DNA from 2 places in the Streptomyces sp. NBC_00667 genome. Region 1 is predicted to be linked to the other one. Evidence: predicted binding sites of a transcription regulator. Region 1 holds the regulator's gene; the other holds the start of a gene.
What was found. Region 1 encodes HrcA, which represses chaperone genes, less so after heat shock. Its sites were predicted from a motif close to TTNGCACTCNGNNNNNCNGAGTGCNAA; they were not measured.
Positions count from the first base shown of each region.

Region 2: the regulator HrcA is predicted to act here: its motif matches at 3,199-3,225, upstream of OHA81_RS13810 (FmdB family zinc ribbon protein).

Region 1 covers NZ_CP109022.1:2,367,627-2,376,949, reverse strand. Annotated here, with positions in the region: gene lepA (translation elongation factor 4) at 1-1,475, shown strand, start outside; gene OHA81_RS11180 (AMP-dependent synthetase/ligase) at 1,715-3,601, shown strand; gene hemW (radical SAM family heme chaperone HemW) at 3,634-4,866, shown strand; gene OHA81_RS11170 (DUF3097 domain-containing protein) at 5,114-5,923, opposite strand; gene OHA81_RS11165 (MBL fold metallo-hydrolase) at 5,952-6,677, opposite strand; gene hrcA (heat-inducible transcriptional repressor HrcA) at 6,842-7,858, shown strand; gene dnaJ (molecular chaperone DnaJ) at 7,859-8,998, shown strand; gene OHA81_RS11150 (nitronate monooxygenase) at 9,145-9,323, shown strand, end outside.
Region 2 covers NZ_CP109022.1:2,978,783-2,988,105, forward strand. Annotated here, with positions in the region: gene OHA81_RS13800 (potassium/proton antiporter) at 1-1,401, shown strand, start outside; gene OHA81_RS13805 (MFS transporter) at 1,829-3,127, shown strand; gene OHA81_RS13810 (FmdB family zinc ribbon protein) at 3,236-3,544, shown strand; gene OHA81_RS13815 (S-methyl-5'-thioadenosine phosphorylase) at 3,622-4,455, shown strand; gene OHA81_RS13820 (hypothetical protein) at 4,807-5,202, shown strand; gene mscL (large conductance mechanosensitive channel protein MscL) at 5,338-5,940, shown strand; gene OHA81_RS13830 (hypothetical protein) at 5,951-6,211, opposite strand; gene OHA81_RS13835 (low temperature requirement protein A) at 6,391-7,545, shown strand; gene OHA81_RS13840 (cytochrome P450) at 7,606-8,859, shown strand; gene OHA81_RS13845 (DUF5949 family protein) at 8,943-9,323, opposite strand, start outside.

The DNA of each region.
Region 1 (9,323 bases):
CCCTCGCCAACCTGTACCTGGCGATGGAGAACGACCTCGCGATCGTCCCGGTCCTCAACAAGATCGACCTGCCGGCCGCCCAGCCGGAGAAGTTCGCCGAGGAGCTCGCGAACCTGGTCGGCTGCCAGCCCGAGGACGTGCTGCGCGTCTCGGCGAAGACCGGCCTGGGCGTGGACGCGCTGCTGGACAAGGTCGTCGCCACCGTCCCGGCGCCGGTCGGCGTCAAGGACGCCCCCGCCCGCGCGATGATCTTCGACTCGGTCTACGACTCGTACCGCGGCGTGGTGACCTACGTCCGTGTCGTCGACGGCCAGCTCAACAAGCGCGAGCGCATCCGGATGATGTCCACCGGCGCCACGCACGAGCTGCTGGAGATCGGCGTCTCCTCCCCGGAGATGACCCCGGCCGACGGCATCGGCGTCGGCGAGGTGGGCTACATCATCACCGGCGTGAAGGACGTCCGTCAGTCCAAGGTCGGTGACACGATCACCAGCCTGCACAACGGCGCGACCGAGGCCCTCGGCGGCTACAAGGACCCGAAGCCGATGGTCTTCTCGGGCCTGTACCCGCTCGACGGCTCGGACTACCCGGACCTGCGCGAGGCCCTGGACAAGCTCCAGCTCAACGACGCCGCGCTCGTCTACGAGCCGGAGACCTCGGCGGCGCTCGGCTTCGGCTTCCGCGTCGGCTTCCTCGGCCTGCTGCACCTGGACGTGGTCCGCGAGCGCCTGGAGCGCGAGTTCGGCCTCGACCTGATCGCCACCGCCCCGAACGTGGTCTACCGCGTCGTCCTGGAGGACGGCAAGGAGGTCACCGTCACCAACCCGAGCGAGTTCCCCGAGGGCAAGATCTCGGACGTGTTCGAGCCGGTCGTGCGGGCCACGATCCTCGCTCCCAGCGAGTTCATCGGCGCGATCATGGAGCTGTGCCAGACCCGCCGCGGCACCCTGCTCGGCATGGACTACCTCTCCGAGGACCGGGTCGAGATCCGCTACACGCTCCCTCTGGCCGAGATCGTGTTCGACTTCTTCGACCAGTTGAAGTCCAAGACGCGCGGTTACGCCTCCCTGGACTACGAGCCCACCGGCGAGCAGTCCTCCAGCCTGGTCAAGGTCGACATCCTGCTGCACGGCGACAAGGTCGACGCCTTCTCGGCCGTCTGCCACAAGGACGCCGCCTACGCGTACGGCGTGCGGCTCGTCGCCAAGCTGCGCGAGCTCATCCCGCGCCAGGCCTTCGAGGTGCCGATCCAGGCGGCCGTCGGCTCGCGCGTCATCGCCCGCGAGACCATCCGTGCCATCCGCAAGGACGTCCTCGCGAAGTGCTACGGCGGTGACATCTCCCGTAAGCGGAAGCTGCTGGAGAAGCAGAAGGAAGGCAAGAAGCGGATGAAGATGGTCGGCTCCGTGGAGGTCCCGCAGGAGGCCTTCATCGCCGTCCTCTCCAGCGACGAGTCCGGCGGCAAGAAGAAGTAGCCGACGGGTGACCCCACTCGCGACAAACGGGCCCACATGTGGACGCATGTGGGCCCGTTTCGTTATGAACCGGCCGCTCGCCGCCCCTTACGCGCGGGCCGGGCGGCCTTTAGTCTGATCACTGCTCGATGGTTACTCGCCAGTCACAAACTCGCCAACAGCACGTGCGCAGGTCCCCACCCCGCCAGCCCCAAGCGCCCCACGCCCACGCTGCTGCGTGGACCGGTCCGGAGGATGTCGTGAGCGACACACAGACCTTGATCGAGAACCGCCCGCCCACCGTGGCGGCCCTCTTCCTTGAGCGTGTCGCCGCCACGCCGGACGGGGAGGCCTACCGGTACCCGGTCCCCTCGGCGAACGGCGGGCCCGACGACTGGAAGTCACTCAGCTGGGGCCAGGCCGCCGACCGGGTGTTCGCCATCGCCGCCGGTCTCGTCGACCTCGGCCTCGGCTCCGAGGACCGGGTCGCGCTGGCCTCCAACACCCGGGTCGAGTGGATCCTCGCCGACCTCGGCGTGATGTGCGCCGGCGCCGCGACCACCACCATCTACCCCAGCACCAACGCGGAGGAGTCGGCCTTCATCCTCGCCGACTCCGAGAGCCGGGTCCTGATCGCCGAGGACGCGAAGCAGCTGGCCAAGGCCCGCGCGCACCGCGCCGACCTGCCGCGCCTGGCCCACGTGGTCGTCCTGGACGCCGACGACGCCCTGGAGGCGGAAGGCGACCCCGAGGGCTGGGTCCTCTCCCTCGACGCCCTGGAGGCGCGCGGCAGGGAGTACCTCGCCAAGCACCCCGAGGCGGTCAAGGAGCGGATCGGGTCCATCAGCGCGGACCAGCTCGCCACGCTGATCTACACCTCCGGCACCACCGGCCGCCCCAAGGGCGTGCGCCTGCCCCACGACAACTGGTCGTACATGGCCAAGGCGACCGTGGCCACCGGCATGATCAACGCGGACGACGTCCAGTACCTGTGGCTGCCGCTGGCCCACGTCTTCGGCAAGGTGCTCACCTCCGGCCAGATCGAGGTCGGGCACGTCACCGCCGTCGACGGCCGTATCGACAAGATCATCGAGAACCTGCCGGTGGTGCAGCCGACCTACATGGCGGCCGTCCCGCGCATCTTCGAGAAGGTCTACAACGGTGCCGCGGGCAAGGCCCGGGTCGCGGGCGGCGCCAAGTACAAGATCTTCAAGTGGGCCGCCGAGGTGGCCCGCGAATACGCCAGGACCAGCCAGGACAACCACCGGCGCACCGGAAGCACGAAGGTCCCCCTCGGCCTCGCCGCCAAGCACAAGGTCGCCGACGCGCTCGTCTACTCCAAGCTCCGCGAGGCCTTCGGCGGCAAGCTGCGCGCCGCCGTCTCCGGTTCCGCCGCGCTCGCGCCCGACATCGGCTACTTCTTCGCCGGCGCCGGCATCCACATCCTGGAGGGTTACGGGCTCACCGAGTCCAGCGCCGCCTCCTTCGTCAACCCCGGCGAGGCCTACCGCACCGGCACGGTCGGCAAGCCGCTCCCCGGCACCGAGGTCCGCATCGCCGACGACGGCGAGATCCTGCTGCGCAGCCCCGGCATCATGCAGGGCTACCACCGGCTGCCCGACAAGACCGCCGAGGTGCTGGAAGCGGACGGCTGGCTGCACACGGGCGACATCGGCGAGCTCTCGCCCGACGGCTACCTGCGCATCACCGACCGCAAGAAGGACCTGATCAAGACCTCGGGCGGCAAGTACGTGGCCCCGGCGGAGGTCGAAGGCCAGTTCAAGGCCATCTGCCCGTACGTCTCCAGCATCGTCGTGCACGGCGCGGACCGGAACTTCTGCTCGGCGCTGATCGCGCTCGACGGCCCGGCGATCCTGGGCTGGGCGGCCGAGCACGGCCTGGAGGGCAAGACGTACGCCGAGGTCGCGGCCGCGCCGGAGACCAACCGGCTGATCGAGACGTACGTACAGACCCTCAACGAGGGCCTCCAGCGCTGGCAGACGATCAAGCAGTTCCGGCTGCTGCCGCGCGACCTGGACGTCGAGCACGGTGACCTCACGCCGAGCCTGAAACTCAAGCGTCCGGTCGTCGAGCGCGAGTTCAAGCACCTCATCGACGAGATGTACGCGGGCTCGAACGAGGCGTAAACGACCTTGGGGCAGTGCGGGACAATGGGCACATGCCTTCCGCACTGCCCGACGGTGACCCCATGCCCGAAGACGGCTCGCTGCCGTCCCACGCCCTGGCGGGTGCCGGGGACCGGCCGCTCGGGTTCTACCTGCACGTCCCGTACTGCGCCACGCGCTGCGGCTACTGCGACTTCAACACCTACACGGCGACCGAGCTGCGGGGTACCGGAGGCGTGCTCGCCTCCCGCGAGAACTACGCCGACACCCTGATCGACGAGGTCCGCCTCGCCCGCAAGGTGCTCGGGGACGACCCCAGGGCCGTGCGGACCGTGTTCGTGGGCGGCGGCACGCCGACACTGCTGCCGGCCGCCGACCTCGTACGGATGCTCGCGGCGATCCGGGACGAATTCGGTCTGGCACCGGACGCGGAGATCACGACGGAGGCCAACCCGGAGTCCGTGGACCCCGCGTACCTCGCGCAGCTGCGGGCGGGCGGGTTCAACCGGATCTCCTTCGGCATGCAGAGCGCCAAGCAGCACGTCCTCAAGGTGCTGGACCGTACGCACACCCCCGGGCGGCCGGAGGCGTGCGTCGCCGAGGCACGGGCGGCGGGCTTCGAGCACGTGAACCTGGACCTGATCTACGGCACGCCCGGCGAGACGGACGAGGACTGGCGGGCGTCGCTCTCGGCGGCGCTGGGGGCCGGTCCGGACCACATCAGCGCGTACGCGCTGATCGTGGAGGAGGGCACGCAGCTGGCCCGGCGGATCCGGCGCGGCGAGGTCCCGATGACGGACGACGACGTGCACGCCGACCGGTACCTGATCGCGGACGCGGTGATGGCGGAGGCCGGGTACCACTGGTACGAGGTGTCGAACTGGGCCACCTCGGAGGCCGGGCGGTGCCTGCACAACGAGCTGTACTGGCGCGGCGCGGACTGGTGGGGCGCGGGGCCGGGGGCGCACTCGCACGTGGGCGGGGTGCGGTGGTGGAACGTGAAGCACCCGGGGGCGTACGCCGCCGCGCTGGCCGAGGGCCGTTCCCCCGGGGCCGGGCGGGAGGTCCTGTCGGAGGAGGACCGGCGGGTGGAGCGGATCCTGCTGGAGCTGCGGCTGGTGGACGGCGTGCCGTTGGCCCTGCTGGCTCCGGCCGGGCTGGCCGCGGCCGGTCGGGCCCTGGCGGACGGGCTGCTGGAGCCGGGGCCGTACGGGGCGGGGCGGGCCGTGTTGACGCTGCGGGGGCGGTTGCTGGCCGACGCGGTGATCCGGGACCTGGTCGACTGACGCGGGTCGACTGACGCGGGGCGGCGGGTGCGGGTGCGGGTGTGCCGGTGCCGGTGCCGGTGCGGGTGTGCCGGGTGCGGCGCCGTTGCGCTGCGCGGCCCCGGCTGTGCCGGGCTTTCCGGGGCTCCGCCCCGGGCCCCGCGCCTCAAACGCCGGCGGGGCTGGGTTTCCTCGCCCCGCGCCTCAAGCGCCGGCGGGGCTGGGTTTCCCGCGCCTCAAACGCCGGCGGGGGTGGATTGCCCGGGGATCAGGCGTCGGCCGGGGTCGTGACGTGGTCGATGAGGTGTTCCACCGCGCGCAGGAGGGTGGGGTCGAGGTCCTTGTAGGACGTGACGCGGGACAGGATGTGCTGCCAGGCCGCGCCCGTGTTCGGGGGCCAGCCGAGGGCGCGGCAGATGCCCGTCTTCCAGTCCTGGCCCGGGGGGATCACCGGCCAGGCCGGGATGCCCAGGGCCGAAGGCTTCACCGCCTGCCAGACGTCCACGTACGGGTGGCCCACCACCAGGACGTGCGGGGACGTCACCGACGCCGCGATGCGGGACTCCTTCGTACCCGGCACCAGGTGGTCGACCAGCACGCCCAGGCGGGCGTCCGGCGCCGGGGCGAAGTCCGCCACGATGGCGGGGAGGTCGTCGATGCCCTCCAGGTACTCCACGACCACCCCCTCGATCCGCAGGTCGTCGCCCCACACCCGCTCCACCAGCTCCGCGTCGTGGCGGCCCTCGACGTAGATCCGCCCCGCCCGCGCCACCCGCGCCCGCGCCCCGGGGACGGCCACCGAGCCCGAGGCCGTCCGCGTGGGCACCACCGCCGCACGCACCGGGCGGGTCAGGGTGACCACCGCGCCGTCCAGGAGGAACCCGCGCGGCTCCAGCGGGAAGGCGCGGCGCTTGCCGAAGCGGTCCTCCAAGGTCACCGTGCCCGCCTCGCAGCCCACCACCGCCCCGCAGAAGTCGGTGCCCGCCACCTCCACCACGAGGCCCGGGTCGGCCGGCACCTCGGGCACGGCCTTGGCGCGCTTCCACTGCGGGGTCAGATCGGGGGAGTACTCACGCATCCGGCCGACGGTACGAGAGAGCCCGCGCTCACGCGCCCGACACGCCGAACCGGCCCGCCAGTGTGGCGCGTTGCGCACGCACGAAGCCCGCGTCGACCACCGCTCCGTGACCGGGCACGTACAGCGCGTCGTCCCCGCCGAGCGAGAGCAGCCGGTCGAGCGCCGCCGGCCACCGCGCCGGGACCGCGTCCGGGCCCGCCTGGGGTTCGCCCGACTCCTCCACCAGGTCCCCGCAGAAGACGGCCTCCCGCTCGCCCGGCACGAAGACCGCCAGGTCGTGCCGCGTGTGCCCCGGCCCGACGTTCGCCAGCAGGACCTGCACCCCGCCCAGCTCCAGCGTCCACTCGCCCGACACCAGGTGCCGGGGCAGCGGGAGCGCCCGTGCCGCTTCGGCGGCCTCCGCCGGGTCCAGTCCCTGCCGGACCGCGTCCTCCCGCAGGTCGTCCCGGTCCAGCGCGAGGTGCGCGTCCAGCCCGACCGCACCGTAAAACTCCGCCTCCGGGAAGGCGGAGCCGCCGAGCACGTGGTCGAAATGTCCGTGTGTGAATGCGATATGGGTCACGTGGCGGCCGGTCAGCCGCTCCGCCTCCGCCCGCAGCCCCAGGCCTTCGCGGACGCAGGATCCGGGGTCGATCAGAAGCACCGACTCATCGCCCACCACCAGCCCCACCGTGCAGTCCCACACCGGCAGTCGGCGTCTTCCGGACCGCCCGGTCAGCCGTTCCCAGCCCGCCTCTTCCCAACGCACGTCCATGCGGGGACGCTACCCTGGCGGGCCGCCCTTGCCCGCGGCGTACTACCCGGCCGTACACTGACCGGGGGATGTCTGGCACTCGGATGCGCAGAGTGCCAGTGGCCCGTCCCGGGCCGGCCGAAAACGACCGCAGCGACGACCCACCGCACTGGAGGTGTGCACGAGTGCTCAGCGAACGCAGGCTCGAAGTATTGCGCGCCATCGTCCAGGACTACGTGGGGACGGAGGAGCCGGTCGGCTCCAAGGCGCTCACCGAGCGCCACCGGCTCGGCGTCTCCCCGGCGACGGTCCGCAACGACATGGCCTTGCTGGAGGAGGAGGGCTACATCGCCCAGCCCCACACCAGCGCCGGCCGCATCCCCACCGACAAGGGCTACCGGCTCTTCGTCGACAAGCTGGCGGGGGTCAAGCCGCTGTCGACGCCCGAGCGCCGGGCCATCCAGAACTTCCTCGACGGCGCCGTCGACCTCGACGACGTCGTGGGGCGCACCGTGCGGCTGCTCGCGCAGCTCACCCGGCAGGTCGCCGTCGTCCAGTACCCGAGCCTGACCCGCTCCACCGTCCGGCACGTGGAGCTGCTCTCCCTGGCGCCCGCGCGCCTGATGCTCGTACTGATCACCGACACCGGGCGGGTCGAGCAGCGGCTCGTCGACTGCCAAACCCCGTTCGCGGAGACCTCGCTCGCCGACCTGCGGGCGCGCCTGAACAGCCGGGTCGTCGGCCGCCGTTTCACCGACGTACCGCCGCTGGTGCAGGACCTCCCGGAGTCTTTCGAGGCCGAGGACCGGGCGACGGTCAAGGCCGTCCTCGCCACCCTGCGGGAGACGCTGGTGGAGGAGGCGGAGGAACGGCTGATGATCGGCGGTACCGCCAACCTCACGCGGTTCGGACATGACTTTCCCCTGACGATCAGGCCGGTGCTGGAAGCGCTGGAGGAGCAGGTCGTGCTCCTCAAGCTGCTGGGCGAGGCCAGTGAGTCGGGGGTCGCCGTGAAGATCGGGCATGAGAATGCCTACGAGGGACTGAACTCCACGTCCGTCGTCTCGGTCGGTTACGGTTCGGGCGGCGAAGCAGTCGCCAAACTCGGCGTGGTCGGACCGACCCGCATGGACTACCCCGGAACGATGGGAGCGGTACGCGCAGTGGCACGTTACGTCGGACAGATCCTGGCGGAGTCGTAAGTGGCCACGGACTACTACGCCGTTCTCGGCGTGCGCCGCGACGCATCGCAGGACGAGATCAAGAAGGCCTTCCGTCGCCTCGCGCGTGAACTCCACCCGGATGTGAATCCGGACCCGAAGACGCAGGAGCGCTTCAAGGAGATCAACGCGGCCTACGAGGTCCTCTCGGACCCGCAGAAGAAGCAGGTCTACGACCTCGGCGGCGACCCGCTGTCCTCCTCGGGCGGTGGCGGCGGCGCGGGCGGCTTCGGAGCGAGCGGCTTCGGCAACTTCTCCGACATCATGGACGCCTTCTTCGGCCAGGCCTCGCAGCGCGGCCCGCGCTCGCGCACGCGCCGCGGCCAGGACGCCATGATCCGCCTCGACCTGGAACTGGACGAGGCGGCCTTCGGGACGACCAAGGACATCCAGGTCGACACGGCCGTCGTCTGCACCACCTGCTCCGGTGAGGGCGCCGCCCCCGGCACCTCCGCGCAGACGTGTGACATGTGCCGCGGCCGGGGCGAGGTCTCGCAGGTCACCCGGTCGTTCCTGGGCCAGGTCATGACCTCGCGGCCCTGTCCGCAGTGCCAGGGCTTCGGCACCGTCGTCCCGACCCCGTGCCCCGAGTGCGCGGGCGACGGCCGGGTGCGCTCCCGCCGCAGCCTCACCGTCAAGATCCCGGCCGGCGTCGAGAACGGCACCCGGATCCAGCTGGCGGGCGAGGGCGAGGTCGGCCCCGGCGGCGGCCCCGCCGGTGACCTGTACGTGGAGATCCACGAGCTGGCGCACCCGACCTTCCAGCGGCGAGGGGACGACCTGCACTGCACGGTCACCATCCCCATGACGGCCGCGGCCCTGGGCACCAAGTGCCCACTGGAGACGTTGGACGGGCTGGAGGAGATCGACATCCGGCCCGGCACCGGATCCGGCCAGGCGATCCCGCTGCACGGGCGCGGCGTCACGCACCTGCGCGGCGGCGGCCGGGGCGACCTGATCGTGCACGTCGAGGTCACCACCCCGGGCAAGCTGGACGCCCAGCAGGAGGAACTGCTGCGCCAGCTGGCGAAGCTGCGCGGCGAGGAGCGGCCGACGGGCCAGTTCGCGCCGGGCCAGCAGGGTCTGTTCAGCCGCCTCAAGGACGCGTTCAACGGCCGCTGACCGGCCCGCCTCACCTCCTGCGAGCCCGCCCCGGGGAACGCCCCGGGCCGGGCTCGCGGCGTTCCCGGACCCGCGCCGGGAAGCGGACTATGCCAGGCGAATGCGGTGATTCGGCCGGGTGCGCCGGACGTGGCACGATGCAGGGCATGTCCACCGCGCCGAACGGTCTCTCCCCGTACCCGATCGTGCAGGCCCCCATGGCGGGCGGTGTCGCCTGCCCGCCGCTCGCCGCCGCCGTGTGCGAGGCCGGCGGACTCGGTTTCCTGGCCGGCGGCTACAAGACCGCCGACGGGATGTACCAGGAGATCAAGCGGCTGCGGGCGCT
Region 2 (9,323 bases), 610 kb from region 1:
AGCCTGCTCATCTACCTCGGCATAGGCATAGCGATAGGCCAGGACGGCATAGGCAACGTCGTTTTCGACAACGCCGAACTGACCCAGGTCATCGGCTACGCCGCGCTCGTCGTGATCCTCGCCGAGGGCGGTCTGGGCACCAAGTGGAAACAGATCAGGCCGGCCCTGCCGGCGGCGATCACGCTCTCCCTCCTCGGGGTGGCGATCAGCGTGGGGGTCACGGCGGCCGGGGCGCACTACCTGGTCGGACTGGAGTGGCGCCAGGCCCTGCTGATCGGCGCGGTCGTCTCCTCGACCGACGCCGCGGCCGTCTTCTCGGTGCTGCGCAAGGTGCCGCTGCCGTCCCGCGTGACGGGTGTGCTGGAGGCGGAGTCCGGCTTCAACGACGCCCCGGTGGTCATCCTGGTGGTGTCCTTCGCGACCGTCGGACCGGTGGACGACTGGTACGTCCTGATCGGCAAGATCGCCCTCGAACTGGCCATCGGCACCGCCATCGGCCTCACGGTGGGCTTCCTGGGCGCGTACGGCCTGCGGCACGTGGCGCTGCCCGCCTCGGGCCTCTACCCGATCGCCGTGATGGCCATCGCGATCACCGCGTACGCCGCCGGCGCGATGGCGCACGGCTCCGGCTTCCTCGCGGTGTACCTGGCGGCGATGGTCCTCGGCAACGCGAAGCTGCCGCACTGGCCCGCCACCCGGGGGTTCGCGGACGGGCTCGGCTGGATCGCCCAGATCGGCATGTTCGTCCTGCTCGGCCTGCTGGTGACCCCGCACGAGCTGGCCAAGGACTTCTGGCCCGCGGTGATCATCGGACTGGTGCTGACGATGGTGGCGCGGCCGCTGGAGGTGTTCGTCAGCCTGCTGCCCTTCCGGATCCCGTGGCAGGAGCAGGCCCTGATGTCGTGGGCGGGCCTCCGCGGCGCCGTGCCCATCATCTTGGCCACCATCCCGATGGTGACCGGCATCGAGGGCAGCGACCGGGTCTTCAACATCGTCTTCGTCCTCGTCGTCGTGTACACCCTGGTCCAGGGCCCGACCCTGCCGTGGCTGGCGCGCAAGCTCGAACTCGGCGCCGCGGACGAGGCGGCGGACCTGGGCATCGAGTCCGCTCCGCTGGAGAAGCTGCGCGGGCACCTGCTGTCCTTCGCCATACCCCCGGCCTCGCGGATGCACGGCGTGGAGGTCGGAGAGCTGCGGCTCCCGGCCGGGGCGTCGGTGACGCTGGTGGTGCGGGACGGGAAGAGCTTCGTACCGGCGCCGTCGACGGTGCTGCGCCGGCAGGACGAGCTGCTGGTGGTGGCGACGGACCAGGTACGGGACGCGGCGGAGGCACGGTTGCGGGCGGTCGCGCGGGGCGGCAAGCTCGCGGGATGGCTGGGGACGGGCTCGAACGGGGCTTGAGGCGGGGCCCGGGTGGGGCTCGGGTGGGGCTCGGGTGGGCCTTTGGTGGGGCTTCGGAGCGTTAGAGCGACGTTCTAAATCTGTGATTTCGCGGTCCGGTGGGCACTTCTGCCCTGCTTTGACGGCTTGCGGAATGCGAACTTCCAGTTAATCGCAGGTGAACCCATAAATTGTCGTCGGAATCACAGGGCGTAAGCGACGGTCTGCCTGTACGATAAAGGCACACCAGAACGAACCAACTCTGCCTGACGCAGAGCTGGCGCGACCGCAAAGCGGCCGTGGCCCCCGCAGTGGGCGCCCAGGTATCACTCGGTTCTGCGCAAGAGGACAGCTCTCGGGGCTCCCACATGTACGGGTGCGGCTCGCCCACAAGGTGCCGCACCGTCCGCAGACGGGGAGTTCTACCAGGCAGCGGAAAGGCAAGGCCGTGACATCCGCGGTCACGACCGACTCGTCCGCCCGCCCCGGCTACGGACAGCTCCTGCGCACTCCCGGCGCCCTCGGCTTCCTGCTCCCGGGCTTCGCCGCCCGCCTGCCGTTCGGCATGCTGACCATCAGCATCCTGCTGCTCGTCCAGCACACCACCGGCTCCTACGCCAACGCCGGCATCGTCTCCGCCGTCACCGGCATCTCCATGGCGCTGTGCGCCCCCCTGATGGGCAACCTGACCGACAAGCACGGCCAGAGCGCCGTCCTGCTGCCGGTCGTACTCCTCCACGCCGCCGCCGTGAGCGCCCTGGTCGCGCTCGCGCTGCTCGGCGCCCCCGTCCTCGCCCTCGCCGCCGCCGCGATCCCGGCCGGCGCCTCGGTGCCGCAGGTCGGGCCGATGGTCCGGGCCCGCTGGGCCGCCAAGCTGGAGGGCTCGCCGCTGCTGCCGACCGCCGCCGCGTTCGAGTCCGTCACCGACGAGTTCACCTTCGTCGTCGGCCCGGTCCTCGCGACCGCGCTGTGCACCGGCCTGCACCCCTCGGCCGGGCTCATCACCGAAGCCACGCTCTCGCTGCTCGGCGGCCTGCTCTTCGCCGCCCAGCGCGCGACCCAGCCCAAGGGGCACGCGCAGACCTCCACCGGCGGCAAGCGCGCCTCGGCCCTGTCCTTCCCGGGTCTGCGCGTCCTGATCGTCGCCTTCCTCGGGATCGGCGCCGTCTTCGGCGGCATGCAGGTCTCGATGGCCGCCTTCTCCAGCGAGATGGGCAGCCCGGGTGCGAACGGCCTGCTGTACGGCGTCTTCGCCGCGGGCAACATGCTCGCCGGCATCGCCTGCGGCGCCATCGCCTGGAAGATCGGCCCGCGCCGCCGGCTGCTGCTCGGCTACATCGGGCTGACCGCCACCGCGTCGCTGCTGTGGACCGCCGACTCGATGGTCCTGCTCGCCGCCATCGGCCTGCTCGTCGGTCTGTGCATCGCCCCGGCCCTGATCACCGGCTACACGATGATCGAGGCGCTGATCCCGGCGAACGCCCGCACCGAGGCCTTCACCTGGCTGACCGGTGCGGTCGCCTTCGGGCAGGCCATCGCCGTGATCGTGGCCGGCCGCCTGACGGACGCGCACGGGTCCTCGTACGGGTTCCTCGTGCCGGCGGCCGCGACCGCGCTGGCGCTGGTCACGCTGCTTTCCCTGCGGGCGAAGCTCGCGCCGAAGGCGGCCGGCCGGATCGTCAGCTCTTCGGAGACCCCGCAGGCCCGGGAGAACCGGGGCCGGCAGCGGGACCTCAGCACCGTCTGAGGGTGGTGTCGGTCACCGCGCGGCCGAGATCGGTGGACTGTTCCGCCGGAATACGTCACCATGGAGCGTCGTTAGCACTCATTGAGTGAGAGTGCCAGGAGGAAATTCGTGCCGACCTACCAGTACCAGTGCACCGAGTGCGGTGAGGGCCTTGAGGCCGTGCAGAAGTTCACCGATGACGCACTGACCGTGTGCCCGAACTGCGACGGACGCCTGAAGAAGGTGTTCTCCGCGGTCGGCATCGTCTTCAAGGGCTCCGGTTTCTACCGGAACGACAGCCGTGGTGCGTCGTCGAGCAGCACGCCCGCTTCGAAGCCGGCTTCGTCCACGACGTCGACCGCCGCCGCCCCGGCCGCCGCGTCCTCGACCACGTCGTCCTCGTCGACCACGAGCAGCAGCTCCACCTCGGCCGCCTGACCCGTCCGCTTTCCGCCCGGCCCCGCCGCCCTCACCTGGGCGGCGGGGCCGTGTGCGTCCGCGGCTAGGGTGACCGTATGGCGAACGCAGAGATCGGTGTCATCGGCGGCTCGGGGTTCTACTCCTTCCTGGAGGACGTCTCCGAAATACAGGTGGAAACCCCCTACGGGCCCCCCAGCGACTCCCTGTACCTGGGTGAGCTGGCCGGCCGGTCGGTGGCGTTCCTGCCGCGGCACGGGCGCAGCCACACCGTCCCGCCGCACAAGATCAACTACCGGGCCAACCTGTGGGCGCTGCGCTCGGTCGGCGTGCGCCAGGTGCTCGGGCCGTGCGCGGTGGGGGGTCTGCGGGCCGAGTACGGGCCGGGCACGCTGCTGGTGCCGGACCAGCTGGTGGACCGCACGAAGTCCCGCGTGCAGACCTTCTTCGACGGGGAGCCGCTGCCGGACGGATCCGTCCCGAACGTCGTGCACACCACCTTCGCCGACCCTTACTGCCCGGTCGGGCGGGCGGCGGCGATGGGCGCGGCGCGCGGGCGGGGCTGGGAGCCGGTGGACGGCGGCACGATGGTCGTGGTGGAGGGCCCCCGGTTCTCGACGCGCGCCGAATCGCTCTTCCACGCGGCCATGGGGTGGTCGGTGGTCGGTATGACCGGGCACCCGGAGGCGGTCCTCGCGCGGGAGCTGGGCCTCTGCTACACCTCGATGGCTCTGGTGACGGACCTGGACGCGGGCGCCGAGACGGGCGAGGGCGTCTCCCACACCGAGGTGCTGAGGGTGTTCGGCGAGAACGTCGGGCGGCTGCGCGAGGTCCTGTTCGACGCGGTCGCGGCCCTGCCGCCGACGGAATCCCGGGACTGCCTGTGCACGCACGCGCACGACGGCTGGGACCTGGGCATCGAGCTGCCCTAGCGCCGCACTCACCCCTGGGGGTGACGGGGTTGTCCACAACCTGGGGACGGTCCACAGGCGTGAGCGGGATCGGGCGCCGGGGCGGATCGTGAGGGGTGTCCGGACGCCGGGTCCGGACCCCGAACCCACAGCCGGGCGGTGTTCCGCATGTCCGCGTTCCTTTCCCCGCAGCTTTCCTCGTCCCCTTCTCCTACGGGATCCCCTTCTCCTACGGCACCCCCTTCTCCTACGGGCCCGACTCCCGGGGCCCTGCCTCTCACGCGCCTGCCTCCCACGGGCCTGCCCGCGCACCCCGTCCCGCTCTTCCCGCCGCTGCGGGTGGGGCGTGGCGGGGACCGCCTCGGGCGCGCCGTGCGACGTCGGAGGCGGGCCGGGGCGGCGGGGCTGGCCGTCGTCGCGGCCGCGCTGGCGGTCGGCGGGACACAGGCGCGGGCCTCCCGGGGCGCCGGACCGCCGGAGGCGGGACCGCCGCCCACGGTGGTGCGGATGGTGTCGGCCCCCGTACGCATCGCGGACGCGGCGACGGTGCGGCTGCTGCGGCCCGGGGACCGGGTGGACGTGGTGGCGGCGGAGCGCGCCGGGCCGCCCCGGGTGGTGGCTGCCGCGGCTCGGGTCGCGCGGGTGCCGGAGCCGGAGGGGACGCCGGGCGACGGCGGGGCCACGGTGGTGCTGTCCGTCCCCCGGGAGACCGCGCGGGCCCTCGTCGGCGCCGGCAGCGTGTCACGGCTGGCGGTGACCTTGTGCTGAATCGGACGGGTGACCTGTCACACCGTCTTCGGAAGGGCTTCGATTGGACAGGCGGGGCCCCGGCTGCCGTAGTTTTCGCAACCGTTGGATCCGTGTTCCGTAGATGGTTCCGCAGATGCGAGATGAGGCTCAGTCGTGAGCAAGAAGAACGAGAGCGTCCTGGCGGGCTTCAAGGCCTTCCTGATGCGCGGCAACGTCGTCGACCTGGCGGTGGCCGTGGTCATCGGCGCCGCGTTCACCAACATCGTGAACTCCGTGGTGAAGGGGATCATCAGTCCGCTGGTGGGCGCCTTCGGCACGAAGAACCTGGACGTCTACTCGTCCTGCCTGAAGGCCCCGTGCGGCGTCGACGCGAAGGGGGACCCCACCGGCGTGAACATCATGTGGGGCTCGGTGCTGAACGCCACGCTGACCTTCCTGATCACCGCGGCGGTCGTCTACTTCCTGATGGTGCTGCCGATGGCGAAGTACCTGGCCAGGATGGAGGAGAGGCGCAAGGCCCGGGAAGGCGTGCAGGAGACCATGGAGATCACCGAGCTGGAGGTCCTCAAGGAGATCCGCGACAACCTCGTCGCCCAGCGCACCGGCTCCGGCCAGGCCGGCGGCCCCGGGGTCCAGGCGGCGCAGGGACCGGGTTACGGACAGGGGCCCGGTTACGGCCAGGCGCCGGGTTACGGACAGGGACCGGGCTACGGCCAGGCACCCGGTTACGGCCAGGGGCGCGACGGCTCCGTCTGAGCCCCGGCGCTCACACGTGGTGCGGGGGCTTCTCGTCGAGGAAGCGGGCCAGGTCGGCCGCGCTGCCGCCGGCGGGGGGCCGCTCGCCCCAGCCGCGGTCCGTGTCGTCCGAGGACTGCTGGTCCAGGGGGTCACCGAAGTCGAGCTTCGGCTTGGGCCTGGGCTTGGGCTTCGCCGCCGCGGCGGCGGGCGCGGCGGCCCCGGGCCCGGTCGTGGGGGAACCCGAGGGGTCCGCGGGGTCCTGGCGGTCGGAGGCGGGGGCGGTGCTCATGCCCCCAGGGTACGTTCGCTCCCGCCGGGGCCACCGGTCAGCCGCCGGACCCCGCCCGCGGGGCGGCACAGCCCCACCGGCGCACACCCCGGGACGCGGGCCCGCGAGCGGTACCCCGTTTCACCGCGGACCCGCGCGCCTCGGGTGCCGGCCGGCGTCCGGCTGCTGTCCTGGGCGCCATGTTGTACGTACGAATGACCGCCCGGCGCCCGGACGAGGCGCACCGGACCGCGACGCCGCTGGAGCTGTTCTTCGACCTCTGCTTCGTCGTCGCGGTCGCCCAGGCCGGGGCACGGCTGGTCCACGCCTTGGCCGAGGGGCACTTCGGCGCCGGCATCACCGGCTACCTCTTCGTCTTCTTCGGGGTGTTCTGGGCCTGGCTCAACTTCTCCTGGTTCGCCTCCGCCTACGACTGCGACGACATCCCGTACCGGGTGGCGACCCTGGTCCAGATCGCCGGCGTGCTGATCTACGCGGCCGGGGTGCCGCGGGCCTTCGACGCCCAGGACTGGACCGTGGCGGTCTTCGGCTACGTGGTGATGCGCATCGCGCTGACCGCGCAGTGGTTGCGCGCCGCCGCGGGCGAGAGCGGACCGGCCCGGCGCTCGGCACTGATGTACGCCGCCGGTCTGGTGGTGTGCCAGGCGGGTTGGATCGCCCTGCTCGCGGCTCCCGCGGGCGCACGGCGCTGGCTGTTCCTGGTGCTGGTGGCCGCCGAGCTCTCCGTCCCGTTGATCGCCGAGAGGCGTCACCAGACGGCCTGGCACCCGCACCACATCGTGGAGCGGTACGGCCTGTTCACGCTGATCGTCCTCGGCGAGACGGTGTCGGCGAGCACCGTCGCCGTACAGTCCGCCCTCGACGAGCAGGAGGCTCTGGGCGTGCTGCTGCCGATCGCGGCCGGCGGCCTGCTGATCGTCTTCTCCGCCTGGTGGATCTACTTCGCGGTTCCCGCCCACGAGCGGCTGTCCGGCAACCGCCAGGCGATCCCCTGGGGTTACGGGCACTACGTGATCCTCGGTGCGGCGGCGGCCGTCGGCGCCGGGATGGAAGTGGCGGTCGAGCAGGCGGTGGGCAAGGCCCACATCTCGCAGCTGGCGGCGAATCTGACGGTCACCGTACCCACCGCCCTGTATCTGGTCGCCGTCTGGTTCCTGCACGCCCGCCACTTCAAGCGCACGACGGCCCAGCAACTGCTGCTGCCGCTCTCCGCGCTGGCGATCCTGGCCTGCTCCTGGAGCGGGGAGGACGCGGTGCTGTGGGCCGGCCTGGTCATGGGGGCCTCGGTGGCGGTGGGCGTGACCTTGACCGAGCGGACGCGTTCTGGTGCGTGAGTACAGACGGTCGGGGGCGGCACGGCGACTGCGCCGACGACGAGGAAGAAGGTGCGGGCCATGACAGTCCCGGCACAGCGGTACGCGGACCGGCCCGGGCAGGAGCTGGCCGATCCGGCCTTCTGGCAACTGCCCCCCGATGACCGCCTGGCCGCTTTCGCCCGGCTGCGGGCGCTGGACGCCCCGGTGTTCGTCCCCGAGGGCCGGGGGCGCGGCCACTGGGCGCTGGTACGGCACGCGGACGTGCAGGAGGCGAGCCGGCTGCCGAAGGTGTTCGCCAGCGCGCCCGGGGTCACCACCCCGGAACCGGCCCGCTGGGTGCGGGCACTGTTCGGGGACTCCATGGTCAATCTGGACGGGCCGGACCACGCGCAGCTGCGGAAGATCGTGCAGCGCGCCTTCACGCCCCGGCTGCTGGCCGCGGCCGAGGCGGACATCCACGCGGTGGCGGCCCGGATCGTGGACGACGTACTGGCGCACCGGCCCGACGAGTTCGTCTCGGCCGTGGCTTCCCGGCTGCCCCTGGAGGTCATCTGCAACATGATGGGCATCCCGGAGCGCTACCGGCCGGAGATCGCCGACCGGGTCAACCACGCCTCCGAGAACATCGGGGTCGAGCGCGGCCTGGCGGCCCGGCTGCGGATGCCCGGCCGGGGGCTGCGGGCGCTGGCCCGGATGCAGCGGATGGTCGCGGGCATCGGGCGCGAGCGGCGCAGGAACCCTCAGGACGACCTGATCTCCGCGCTGATCTGCGCGAACGTGGACGGCCAGGCGCTCGGGGCGCGGCAGCTGGGCGCGTTCTTCTCGCTGTTGATGGTGGCGGGGGTGGAGACCACCCGCAACGCCATCACGCACGGCCTGACCCTGCTCACCGACTTCCCCGACCAACGCGGCCTGCTGCTCGGCGACTTCGAGACGTACGCCGACGGGGCGGTGGACGAGATGGTCCGCCACTCGACGCCGATCATCCAGTTCCGCCGGACGGTGATCGCCGAACACCGGCTGGGCGGCCACCTGTTCCGGCCGGGCGACAAGGTGGTGCTGTACTACGCCTCCGCCAACCGTGACGAGGCCGTCTTCCCCGACCCGGACGCCTTCGACATCACCCGCTCGCCCAACCCGCACCTGGGGTTCGGGGGCGGCGGCCCGCACTTCTGCCTGGGCGCGCATCTGGCCCGGGTGGAGATGAAAGCGCTGTTCCGGGAGCTCCTGACCCGGCCGGTGGGGCTGCGGGCGGCGGGCCTGCCCGATCTGGCGGGCTCCAGCTTCGACAACCGGGTCCGCTCGCTCCGGTTCTCCTTCGACCAGCCCTGACGAGAGGGCGGTTCGAAGCGGTGCGGCGGGTGCCGGCCGCCGGGCGGGCTGGGGGCCCGGCGGCCGGAGAAAGGTGCGCCGGGCTACTGGCGCAGGCTCTGCACCGTGATGACGCAGTGGGCGCTGCTGGTCAGCACCGCCTCGTCACCCGCGAACGCCTGGAGCAGCTCCGGGCTCACCGGCCGGCCCGGGACGGCCTCGGGCCAGGCGGTGGTGGCGAAGAGGAAGTACGCCTGCCCGCTCTCGCCGGCCGCCGTCACCCACTCGTCGGGGGCGGTGCAGGTGGCGTTCAGGCCGGGCAGGGTGAGCGCGACCTGGTTGCCCGCCAGCAGGATCTTCACCGCGAAGGTGGAGGGGCTGCGGGTGCCGTCCATGACCACGTCGCCGATGGGCAGCCCGATCTCCTCCAGCAGCCCGCGGGCGGCCGCCTCACCGGCCTCCTTGCCCTTCGGGCCGTCGCCGAG